Regions from separate parts of the Brevibacillus sp. NPDC058079 genome, predicted to be linked through region 2. Evidence: riboswitches for the same ligand, from Rfam matches in the RefSeq annotation. Region 2 holds a riboswitch; the other holds the start of a gene.
What was found. A riboswitch is a leader RNA that binds a small molecule or an ion and turns the genes downstream of it on or off. The one in region 2 is predicted to bind lysine.
Positions count from the first base shown of each region.

Region 1: linked by a shared signal. The riboswitch ahead of ACFVS2_RS23605 (amino acid permease) and the one ahead of dapD (2,3,4,5-tetrahydropyridine-2,6-dicarboxylate N-acetyltransferase) in region 2 are both predicted to bind lysine.

Region 1 covers NZ_JBHVSO010000008.1:281,092-287,172, reverse strand. Annotated here, with positions in the region: gene ACFVS2_RS23630 (aminoglycoside phosphotransferase family protein) at 1-259, shown strand, start outside; gene ACFVS2_RS23625 (TolC family protein) at 331-1,386, opposite strand; gene ACFVS2_RS23620 (hypothetical protein) at 1,604-1,750, opposite strand; gene ACFVS2_RS23615 (hypothetical protein) at 1,743-1,934, opposite strand; gene ACFVS2_RS23610 (hypothetical protein) at 2,086-2,949, opposite strand; gene ACFVS2_RS23605 (amino acid permease) at 3,168-4,616, opposite strand; lysine riboswitch at 4,730-4,915, opposite strand; gene ACFVS2_RS23600 (DinB family protein) at 5,000-5,494, opposite strand; gene ACFVS2_RS23595 (CGNR zinc finger domain-containing protein) at 5,663-6,081, shown strand, end outside.
Region 2 covers NZ_JBHVSO010000002.1:498,273-504,353, forward strand. Annotated here, with positions in the region: gene ACFVS2_RS09075 (hypothetical protein) at 1-571, opposite strand, end outside; gene ACFVS2_RS09080 (N-acetyldiaminopimelate deacetylase) at 811-1,944, opposite strand; gene ACFVS2_RS09085 (aspartate aminotransferase family protein) at 1,948-3,162, opposite strand; gene dapD (2,3,4,5-tetrahydropyridine-2,6-dicarboxylate N-acetyltransferase) at 3,177-3,887, opposite strand; lysine riboswitch at 3,979-4,168, opposite strand; gene ACFVS2_RS09095 (flavodoxin) at 4,309-4,749, shown strand; gene ACFVS2_RS09100 (GNAT family N-acetyltransferase) at 4,818-5,366, shown strand; gene ACFVS2_RS09105 (EcsC family protein) at 5,341-6,081, opposite strand, start outside.

The sequences.
Region 1 (6,081 bases), on a different contig from region 2:
TCCAAAAGGGCTGATCGGGGAGACGGAATACGAGGTGATTCCGTTTTTGCTGAACCATTTGCCAGAGGATGGGATAGAAGAAGTAATGAAACAGCGGGTCGATGGGCTGACGAAGGCGCTGTCTTTGCAAAAAGAGAGAGTGTTGGCGTGGGCGTATTGCCACAGTGTGCTATCGGCTTGGTGGTTCATAGAGGATTTTGGTGTAGACGGTGGTCGTCTGGTGATGCCGGGAGTTTTTGAGAGGCTAATAAATGAGTAAAGGCTTCACCCTGTGGGATGAAGCCTTCTTTATTTTAAATGAATAAATGAGATCCTTCGTTATACGAAATATTAATAGCCAGTTGACTGATTCAAGGTGGTAGCAGCGAGATTGTATTGATAAACCGATTCGATTGCTTTTGTTTCGGAGTCAAACAGGTTTGCTTCGTCTTCCATCAGTTCTTTCATCGATGCTTTTCCTAATCTATATTGATCGATTGTTGCCTGATAGCGCTCCAATGCGGTTTCTTTCTTTGTCGTACTTTCCTCAAAAGTCTTTTTCGCTGCCAGTATCTTCGTATAGTTGTCACTTACTTCTTGGCTGACTTTCTTTTGTGTCTTTTGTTTTTGCAGTTCCGCTTTTTTGTGCTCGTTTTTTGCGATTGTACCTTTATGTGTACTGAGTGCGGAATACTCTGCCGTGTAATCAATTCTTACTTGGGCAAAGTCTATTTCTGCTTGTGCCTTGATCATCTCAGGACGTTTTTCAAAAGCTTTTGCATGCAATTGCTCCAGGGAAAGCAGCTCATGCTGGGTCAGATCAGTAGCGGTCATTTTCCATTGTCTGTCCGCTTTTTCATTCAATAAATCGTTGAGCTTGGCCAATGCTTGTTTGTAGCTGGTTTCAAGGGCAGCAAGATTTTTGTGAGCTTCTGTTTCTTGGGAGTCCAACCAGTACTGTCTTTGCAAGCTTTTCTTCTGCGCTTTGATTTTTGCGTCTAATGACTGGACTTCGAAGAATGCTTTTTGCACTTGCAATTGTATGGTGTTTTTTTGCGTATTCAGGGCGACTTCATCGACAACTACTTCTTTGACCGCTTTGGCTGCGTCTTCGAATTTCTTTTTTGCATCAGCCAGAGTCATGATGTCGGCTTTTTTGATTTCTTCTTTTTCTCTCAGTGTGATGGATGTCTCGTACTTCGTAATATCTAAATCAAGCCGAAGCACCTCCAGATCAACGCTGTTCTTTATTGCCTGTTCGACTGCGAAATCTAGCGATAAAAGGGAAACATCCGTCTGTTCAGCAGTGGCCACGAGTGGTGCGGCCAGAGCCATATGGGCGCCACCTGTGAGGAGAGAAGTGACTAATGTTGTGCTGTAAATGTGTTTGAAGAGCCTGGATTTCATGGGGCAACCTCCTGATCATATATGCAAGAATTTGATAACGATTCTCATTATCAAATCCATGAAAAGTATATATTTCCAATAGAATTTCGTCAATAAGAAAATGTTTTTTCATCATGTTCTTGGTCAGAAATTCAAAAGGAATCCCCTTCAGGAAAAAGGCAAAGTGAGCATCTGCCTGTTTCCCCAAAGGGGATTTGTTCTTCGTGATGGGAAAGAACTATTCTTTGTCCCTGTTTTCTTTTTTTGCCGCAGCCGTCTTTGCAGTTTGGTCCAATGTCCCTTCCTTTGGTGTAAGGGAATAACCATGCATATTGCTTCCGTTATAACCCATGTCCGGTTTTTCCTTTGAGATGCGATCAGTCATTTGCGTCCCCCTTATTTTGCCCAGTGGGTGTAGAGTCTTGCTGCACATACGGATTGTCGATGTCATTTGGTTCCTTGTCTAGATTGGTACGGATTGCGATTATTGGGCTATTCGGAGGTTGAGCGATCAGTCTGTCATCCAGTTGTTTGAAATCAGGCAGGTCGTTTTCGCGATTGTCATCCATGTTCGTCTCCTCCTTTACGGGTTAGTATGTCCACCATCTGCCTGCCAATTTCCTTAACTGGAAAAGGAAAGAGACTGGTACTACACACGAAAAAACAGCCCCAGTCCCAGGAAAAGTTCGGGCGGAGGCTGTGACGATCATCTTTGTGCAGTTAACTCGTTTTCTTGGCTAGGATCTTCATAAAAGAGGCAAGATTCGTTTGTAGCAATGGTGTGAAGGTTGAAAAGGAAGTATTTTCAGCGAGCGTATTCATTTGACGAACAAATTCAGTGGCGTCCTTTGTATTTACATTCTCAAAGCGGTTAGCGATTTTTGTATTTTTTAAATCGGAGAGAAGCGTAGCTTGTTCGTTTCGGTATTGTGCGATCCAGTCTGGACGATGTTGCAGCTTTTTGACGAATTGAATCAGCGTGCTTACTTTCTCTGTTTGATTGGTTGTGGCCGCTTGCATTTTTTTGTAGGCTTCTGGGTCATACCGCTCCATCAGCTTGGACGGATTAACATAGTCGTTCGGCGCCCCATGTGGTTTTTGCGGAAGCTCTACGTAGCTGGCACTGCCAGTTGCAGGGTCAACCTTTCGTGTTTTGGCGACTCCAGCAAGCAGCTGGAGGGTATCCAAAAATTCAGCAGCATTTTTTTCATCACCCATGTATTGGTCTGCCAAATATTTACCTTGGGTTAAACCGACTTCTACCAAAGCAGTTCTTTCTTCATCCGTGTAAGTGGATTGGGAGTTGAAAAAATTTTGCTCCAGGATGTGGTCAAAGCCTTTGCGAGCCTCGGGTGGTTTATCTGCGAAAATTTTATCCAAACGCTCATTAATCTCTGTGCTAAAGAAAAATTGGACGCTGTGATGTTCGATGGCATCAGCAGGTAGCTCGCGTGCCTTGTGTGAACGAAGGTCTACAGTATCGGGCTTGGGCAATCCCAGACTAGTTCCTGTCACCATTTTGGGTGCAGGTTGGTTAGTTGGAAGCTGGGGGGTTAGGTAGCGGGTATTCGATTGGATTTGCATGTTCTACTCTCCTCACATGGATTCATGTTCAGTCGTGATGGCAGGAGATCTGGTTACCTTTTATCAGATGACTGGTATGAGCTGTGAGAACGGAAGGAAACGGATCTCAATTGCTTCTTGTCTATACTATCGGCTGTTTTTGGTCCATTTTTAATATGCTGGCAAATATGAAAAAGGACTCCCGTTTAGATAACGGAAGTCCGTATTTTTTTCTTCGATTACTTCGTGTATTCATCCATGCTGAAGTCTACTTGTTCAAGCGGGACGAGCTTGGTCTTTTTGGTGATTTTATAAGCGAGCCAAATGATTAAGAAGAGTGGCAGGCCAATGTAAGAGACCAGGACGCCATACCAGTCAATCATTCCACCCACGAATGCGGAGTAGTTTTGCCCCAAAATAACGATACAGCAAATGATGAAGGCAAAAATCGGTCCAAACGGGAACCATTTTGCCCGATAAGGCAATTCGCTTAAGTCACGACCCTGAGCGATAAAGGCTTTGCGGAAACGATAGTGACTAATGGCAATTCCCAGCCAAGCGATGAAGCCTGACATACCGGAAGCATTCAAAAGCCATACATACACTTCACCTTCCCCAAACAGAGAGGACAGAAAAGCAAGGGCGCCAATGAGCGCAGTCAAGATCAAGGCATTGATCGGTACGCCGTTACTTGTTACTTTTGCGAACCATTTTGGTGCGTTTCCTTCTTTCGCCAAGTTCCATAGCATGCGTGTAGAGGCGTACATACCAGAGTTACCAGCTGACAATACAGACGTGAGAATAACGGCATTCATGACAGATGCTGCAAAAGCAAATCCGGCATTTTCAAATACAATCGTAAACGGACTGATCGCAATATCCGTAAGGTCGCCACTGATCAGATTTGGATTATCGTATGGAACCAACAACCCGATGATCAAAATAGCGAGGATGTAGAAAAGCAAGATGCGCCAAAAAATTTGACGGATGGCCTTCGGAATGTTGCGGGCAGGGTCTTCGCTCTCCCCAGCTGCGACACCAACGAGCTCTGTCCCTTGGAAAGAGAATCCGGCAATCATAAAGACACCGAGCAGGGCCATGAAGCCGCCATTGAATGGCGCGTCGCCTTTGGTGAAGTTTTGGAAGCCAACTGCTTGGCCGCCCATAATGCCAAAAATCATCAACACACCCACAATAATAAAGATGATGACCGTTATTACTTTAATCAAGGCGAACCAATATTCTGATTCTCCATAGGCTTTCACAGACAGGAGATTCAAGGCAAACAGCAATCCGAGGAACAAAGCGCTCCACAATATCGCTGGGGTATCCGGGAACCAATATTTCATAATAAGTGCCGAAGCTGACAGCTCGACGGCAATGGTAATCGCCCAGTTGTACCAGTAGTTCCAGCCGAGAGCAAAGCCGAGAGATGGATCGACGAACCGTGTGGCATACGTCGAAAACGAACCGGAAACAGGCATGAAGGACGCCATTTCCCCCAAGCTGGTCATTAAAAAGTAAACCATGATACTAATGGCGAGATAGGCGACTAAAGCTCCACCTGGTCCGGCGGAATGGATCGAGCCTCCACTCGCGAGAAACAATCCCGTCCCAATCGAGCCGCCGATGGCGATCATCGTCAGGTGTCGGGCTTTTAAACCACGTTGCAATTGATTTTGTGACATAAGCTGCTTGCACGACCTTTCTTGATTTTTGAGAAGGAAGGTCGGAAATTAAAAAACCGCCATAGCCAAAAAAATGGCATAGGGCGGTATCATCCAATCCCCACCAAGCCTTCACTGAAGATAGCTCACCACGTTTGCTTGGCATGCAAACGTGACAGTTCTGCCTCTTTCGAGTACAGCCCCAACCCAATCGCACAGAGACGCGATATGAGCTTCGGCGGATTTTCCTTACCTGGAGTCATTGATTTTCTCTGAATCTCGTACAGGATGATATAAAAGCCGCGACCTCTATCCCCACCGTGAAAGATGAGGATAACATGTATGAAATTATGTGATTTAACAACTATAAAGGATTGTTCGGGATTAATCAATGTGAAATTTTGTTATTCAAATGAGCGTCTGGCAGGCCAGGAGCCTTGCAGCTTGCGAATTTGGACGATTTGTCCTGTATGAAACGCATCATGCAAGACAAGACTCATTACGGCCTGGTAAATGGGTTTATAGGTAGCCATCTGGTTTAACTCTTCATCCGTCAGCAAGGAAAGCTTTTCATGAATGTGGTGATGGACGCTTTCCATTCGTAAGAGGGTAGCTTTCCAAGCGTCTTCGTCATCTGGACCACCGGATGGGGTGAAGGTATCATCGTTCGTCACAGCGGAGCCAGGAAATTCGGTGCCCAAAAGACGATGCAACAGGCGTTCTTTGTAATAAAGCAGGTGGCTGACGTTTTCCCAGATTGTGTTGGCTGCTTCTCCCACAGGGCGCCAGTTTGCCTCCGCTACTGATACTCCGGCAAGCGCTTCTTTTAAGGGTGGATACCAGTCTTCCTTGTCATAGGCACATTCCCATCCGTGCAAAAGCAATTCCTTCCGATTCATACGCTTCCTCCTCGTCTGTGAAACAGATTGATGAAACGCTATAATAGCTGTAAGAAATGATTGTGTAACCAGTTAATTCAATTACGATAGTTACAAATAAAGATTACCATATCCTGTATGGTCATACAAGAGAGAAAAATGAAGGGTTTCGTCAGGAGAGTTGATGACATGGACTGGCTTTGTATCGATTTTTTAAATAGTGATTGGCGGGATTGGCGCGGTTCTGGTCGTGGGGAAAATCGTCTGGAGAAAGAGGAATGGCTGTCATCCTTTTTGCAGACATACAAGCTAACCGCACCGCTGCCGATGAATGAGGCGTGTGCCGCGTCTCTTTTGCAATTGCGGGAGCGTTTGAGACGTATGCTAGAGGCCGTAATCCGTGGAGACCGATTCCAAGAGGAGGACCTTGCGGAATTGAACAAAGTGTTGGCTCTCGCTCCTTTTCATACGCAGGTGTTGTATGTAGATGAGGAGGGCGGCTACAGGCAAAAGCAATCCAGCCAAGCAGAGGGATGGTCACTCGTCATGGCACAAATTGCAGCTTCTTTCGCGGAGTTGCTTGCCCCACAGCATCTGGAGCGAATCAA
Region 2 (6,081 bases):
CGACGGTTACATAAGAAGTGAATTTCTCGGATTTCATTTGAACTTGTACTTTATAAGTGCCGTATGCTTCGAGTTTCGTAGATACAAAAGGCTCAGAAAAATAGAAGCTGTTTGCATTTTGTGTGGAGTATTTCCACTCTTTCCCTTTGGACACTTCTTTGCCATCCGGTCCGACTAACACGAGTTGCATCCGCAAGTCTTTGGCTACAGGCGCGTCATCAACCTCTACGAACACGTTAAACGTACGAGGCACATTTTTGTCGCTGTATCCTTTGACAGGGTTGCTGAAAACGACATTTTTATTGCGGGTCTGCTGAATTCCTTCGACCACAATAATATTTACGTTTGGCTTAATCACTTGCAATTTGCCAGATTGCTGATCGTAATCGGCGAAACCACCGAGCTTGTTCACTATTGTTTCAACCGATTCGGCCTTGGATGCTGGCATTTCACTCGCTACGGTTTCCGCACCGAAAAATACGCGCATCGCACCCTCTCCCAGCGCAGTAGTGCTCCCCACCCCTGCTGCTACAGTCAACGCCAACAAGGCCGATAACCATGCTTTTTTCATGTCAATAATCCTCCTGTATGTGTGCGCGGCAGCGCTTGTTTTTCCGGAATTTCTTCTCTCTAGTTTATACGTTTAGAAAAGGAAATAGTTGTGCTGCCCTGATAAGTTTTTTCAACAATATCCACATTATCCACAAGCACAAAAACCTTAGGAAGAAAGACTTATGCACAAATACAGTTGGGAATGACACAGAAAAAAGAGCGGCTATCCAGCCACTCTTTTTTTGCTCCTGACACCTGCTACTCCTGTTGCGAAAGCCATGTAAAATACCGGGAGACCAGTCGAATGGCCACCTCGATCGCGTCATCGTTCGGCTCAATTTTGGAATGGTGCAAGCCGTACGGCGTTTGCACCCCAAGCCAGAATAAAAAGCCGGGAATTTCTTTCAAAAAGTAACCGAAGTCTTCTCCAGTCATGGCTTCCTTGCAGGTGATGAGAGTTACATCTTCACATTGTTCCTGTACCCATTGCATGAAGTCTGTCGTTAGCTGCTCCTCGTTGTAAACCTGGCAGTAGCCAACCCCGTAGTCAATCGCTGCCCGGCAATCAAAGCCTATTTCCACTCCCTTTACGAGAGATTCAATGCGGCTCTTGACGAGTGCCATCGATTCCATTGAAAAGGTTCGGATGGTCCCTTCTAGCCTGGACTTCTCTGCGATGATGTTCTGCTTCGTCCCGCTCTCCAGCTTGCCAATCGTTACGACAGCTGAATCCAATGGATCCATATTGCGCGAAATAATCGATTGAAGCTGTGTCACAAGATGGCTTCCTGCAACCACCATGTCATTCGCCTTGTGCGGGAAGGCTGCATGCCCCCCTTTGCCAACCAAATCAATGTACAACTCAGAAGTGTTGGCAAACAAAATTCCTGGCTTCGTCGCAATATGGCCAACTGGATATTCTGGCGCGATATGCAAGGCAAAAATGTAGTCTGGTCGCCACCCTGCAAACTCTTCACTTTCCATCATCGGCTCAGCACCGCCAGGACCTTCTTCTGCCGGCTGAAAGAGGAACAGCAAATCATCTGCTATCGGATGCTCGGTAAAATGCGTCAGGAGGCCAAGAGCGATCGCCATATGCATGTCATGCCCGCATGCATGCATGTATCCTTCATGAAGCGAGCGAAACGGATAGGACGTTTCCTCTACGATCGGCAGGCCATCCATATCCGTCCGCCAGGCAATTAATCGTTTAGGCTTTGTTCCTGCCAGCTTGACCAAAATGCCTGTCCGCCACGTTTTGATCTCGATTCGCTCTTGTGGAAGCTTTTTCAAATAATCGAGCAAGTATTGTTGCGTCTTCACTTCAGCGAAGCCTGGCTCCGGTATTTGGTGCAGGTCTCGGCGAATTTGTGTAAACAAGGAAGTCGTCATGCCCTACGCCTCCTTTTTCGTACCTGATCTTACTTTTAATTGCTCCTCAAACACGGCAAGAAAACGGTCCACATCGGCTTTTGTCAACGTCAGTGGCGGAAGCAGACGAACAATCGTTTTCTGCGTCACGTCAACGAGAATTCCTTCGTCAAGGAACGCTTGCTGCAAGTGGCTTACCTCTTCCGGAGTGGAAGAGAGCGGAATTCCAACCATCAAGCCTTTTCCGCGAAGGGATTGCAGCTGATCTGGAAGACGTGTTCGCAACGCTTCCAAGCCCGACCACAGGTACGCAATGACTTTTTCTACGTGAGCGATGAAGGCTGGATCAAGCAATTCATCCAACACGACATTCCCGAGAGCAGCAGACAGTGGTGATGGTGCGAACGTCGTTCCGTGATCCCCTGGTTTGAACTGGTTCATCAGCTTTGGACCAGCGATGACACCGCCGAGCGGAAGCCCTCCCCCTATGCCTTTGGCAAAAAGGATAAGGTCTGGCATTACGCCTGCATGCTCATAAGCAAACAACTTTCCTGTTCTGCCCATTCCTGTCTGGATCTCGTCCATGACAAAGAGCATGCCTTCTTGTTCACAGATCGCAGCTACCTCTCGCAAGAATGCTTCCGTTAACGGCACGACACCACCGGAACCCAAGACTGGCTCCATGAGGACCGCAGCGGGCCTTGCTTCCTGGCAAATCGCTCGCAATCCTTCCGTGTCCTCCACATCCAGTTCATAAACAGGAAAAGCCGGCTGAGGAAAGTCTTGATAGACGTGAGCCTGCCTCGTCAAACGCACTGCTCCGAGTGTTCGCCCGTGAAAGCTGTTGCGTAAGACAACAATGCCTTCACGACCTGCTCCCTCGTTCTTCGTCCATTTGTGAATCAGCTTGATCGCAGTCTCTGTAGCCTCTGCACCAGAGTTGGTGAAAAATACTTTCCCACTAATGCTGTTCGCAACCAAACGCTCGGCCAAACGAATAGCCGGTGTGTTTAAAAATACATTGGATATATGCAAGAAGCGCTCTCCCTGCTCACGCAAAGCCTGTACAATGCGCGGATGAGAATGCCCCAGAACGTTTACAGCAAGGCCGGTAAACAAGTCGAGATAGCTCTTCCCGTTCGTATCGTACAAGTAATTTCCTTCGCCTTTTTCTATGGCAATCGGAAGTCTTTTGTAAGAGGAGACGATATATTGTTCATCGAGCGAACGCCAGTCCATGTGCACTCTCTCCCTTACAGCTGACGTAGCTCCTGCTTGATCTCTGTCTTGGAACGAGTTTTTTCATCGATTTGCTTGATCACACGTGCAGGCGTTCCCGCAACTACTACGTATGGAGGTACATCTTCAATCACGACAGCACCCGCTGCAACGACAGCACCTTTTCCTACGCGTACACCTTCCAGAATGACAGCATTTGCTCCGATGACAACATCGTCCTCGACAACAACTGGCTGTGCAGATGGCGGCTCGATAACGCCCGCGATAACCGATCCCGCGCCGATGTGGCAGTTTTTCCCGATGGTTCCACGTCCACCTACTACAACATTCATGTCGATCATCGTACCTTCACCGATGACTGCACCGATGTTAATGGAAGCACCCATCATGATGACCGCATTATTACCGATTGTCACTTGGTCACGGATAATTGCGCCTGGCTCAATACGCGCTTGAATCCCTTTTGTATCCAGCAATGGAATAGCGGAATTGCGACGGTCGCTTTCTACCACATAATCTTCAATTTTGTCTGCGTTAGCCGCGAGCACTGGCTCAATCTCTTTCCACTCACCAAAAACAACACCAGTAGAACCAGTAATGAAAGCTTTGGAGCTCGCACCGAAGTCGATTCCCTCCAGGTTCCCTTTCACATATACCTTCACTGGTGTTTTCTTTTCGCTTTTTTGAATAAACGCGATAATTTCGTTAGCATCCATCATGTTCATAGTTACATCCTCCTCAAAATAACAGCATGGTAAATCAAAAAAAGCAATGAGTGCATTCGCTATCTCATTGCTTTTGATACTACATAAGCAAATCATAAATAGCGCTCCACAAAAAGACTTGAGGTCCCTTGTGACAGGATGTTCATTTTTCATGAGACACCCCAGCCTGTGCTACGTAGGGGCATAGCATAAGCTTCGGCGCTTTAGCCTTTCTTCCTTCTCCTGCCCCCTGGCAGATTGCGAAAAGACTTACTCTTCTTCGGCGCACCTCTATTTAGAGTATATTATTATAATTTTATTTAACTCTACCAAAATCAATGAAACGTGGCAATAAGAAAAAAGTTATTGACAACGATTCTCATTTTCATTAATTTTATTTGTGAGAATGATACTCATTATCTAATTGGAGGTTTTACGTTTTATGAGCATTTTGATGGTATACGCGAGCATGACAGGGAATACACAGGAAATTGCTGAAGCAATTGCAGAAGGTATTCGTTCAACTGGTGCTGAGCTGGAGATAAAAGAAGTGATGGATGCGAACACAAAAGAACTCGAAGCTTACGACGGAATCTTGCTTGGTGCCTACACATGGGGCGATGGCGAATTGCCAGACGAATGCCTGGATTTTTATGAGGAAATGGACGATATTGACCTCAGCGGGAAAAAGGTAGTTGCTTTTGGCTCTTGCGACTCCGCTTACGAGCATGTCGGTGCAGCTGTTGATATTTTGCTAAAAAAGGCGAGCGAGCGTGGTGCGGAAACTCCTTTGGAAGGTTTGAAAATCGAGCTATCTCCTACTGCAAAAGAAGTGGAAACTTGCAAAGCATTTGGGGTATCGTTTGCTGAATTGCTCGGCTAATTGATGTTTCCCAAATACTCTGGCACATGATATACTATCAATCCAACTTTTTAAGGAGGATTGATCTCATGTCACTACATACAGACGAGATTCTCTTACGGCCTCTCCAACAACAAGACGCAGCCGAGCTCCTAGGGCTTCGGCTGCGTAATCATGACTTTCTCCAACCATTTGAACCGATCCGCCCCGCTTCATTTCTGACCCTCCCAGGACAGCAAGAACAGATTTCGCAAGCACAGAATGATTTTGAACGTGGCACAGCCTATGCTTTCGGCGTATTCACACGAGAATCCGGAAAGATGATTGGACGTGTAGCGTTGTCGAATGTCGCACGCGGCGCGTGGCAAAATGCTACGATTGGCTACTTTATGGATCAGGAGTGCAATGGCAAAGGCTATACGACAGCAGCAGTAAATCTCGCTCTTCACTTTGCTTTAATGGATGCTGGGCTGCACAGGGTACAAGCTGCTGTTATGCCTCGCAATCAAGCTTCCATTCGCGTCTTGGAAAAAAACCGTTTTCGCCAGGAAGGACTTTCGTTACGCTATTTGCAAATTAATGGTGTATGGGAGGACCATCTCCTCTACGCTCTTACTGTTGAGGAGTGGTCTCAGTAATTTCCTCGCTCTTTTCGCTCTCACGCAGCCGCTCCAGGATGCGCCGTTTGCGGTACAGCATCATCCCCGCTTCGGCGACATCCTGTACGGTTGAGCGGTTCAAATACGCCCCAAACAAAATACCTGCAATGGGCACCATTTGAAATAACTTTTTCCACCCAAAGTTTTCAGTGTACGTTACCACGACTTCACGCCATCCCTGCAATTGCGCCATTACCTCTCTCTGCGCATTTGGATCATCAAAGCGGGAGAGCTCAGCGAGTATCGCTTTTTTCCCTACGATGTCTGATGAAGCAAACTGCAAGCATTTGACGACGAACAGCCGCTCCCTCTTCTCTTCAGGTCGATAGCCATAGGCAAGAGCCATCTCTTGTAATACTTTTAGGGATGTCCCCATCAACAACGGGATATCGATCGCGAGGGTAAAAATCCCTCCGAAGCCAGTCGTGGCACCTTGTACCGTGGCAAAATTCGCACGTGAATCCTTTAACTCCATTGCAACATCATTCATGATCGTAAGCGGTACAGCGGCAATCTCCTCTTTGCCAATAACAGACGTGCCCTGTCCCTCTACTCGTTTGCCAAACCGTTTGTAAATCGGTTCATCCTGCACCAAATAAGTTCCACCTGTCTCAAGAAAGGCTGCCATTTCATCTACGGCTTTTCCCAGCTTCTCTTGAACGAAAGCAGGCGTAATCCGATCTAACAGAACAAA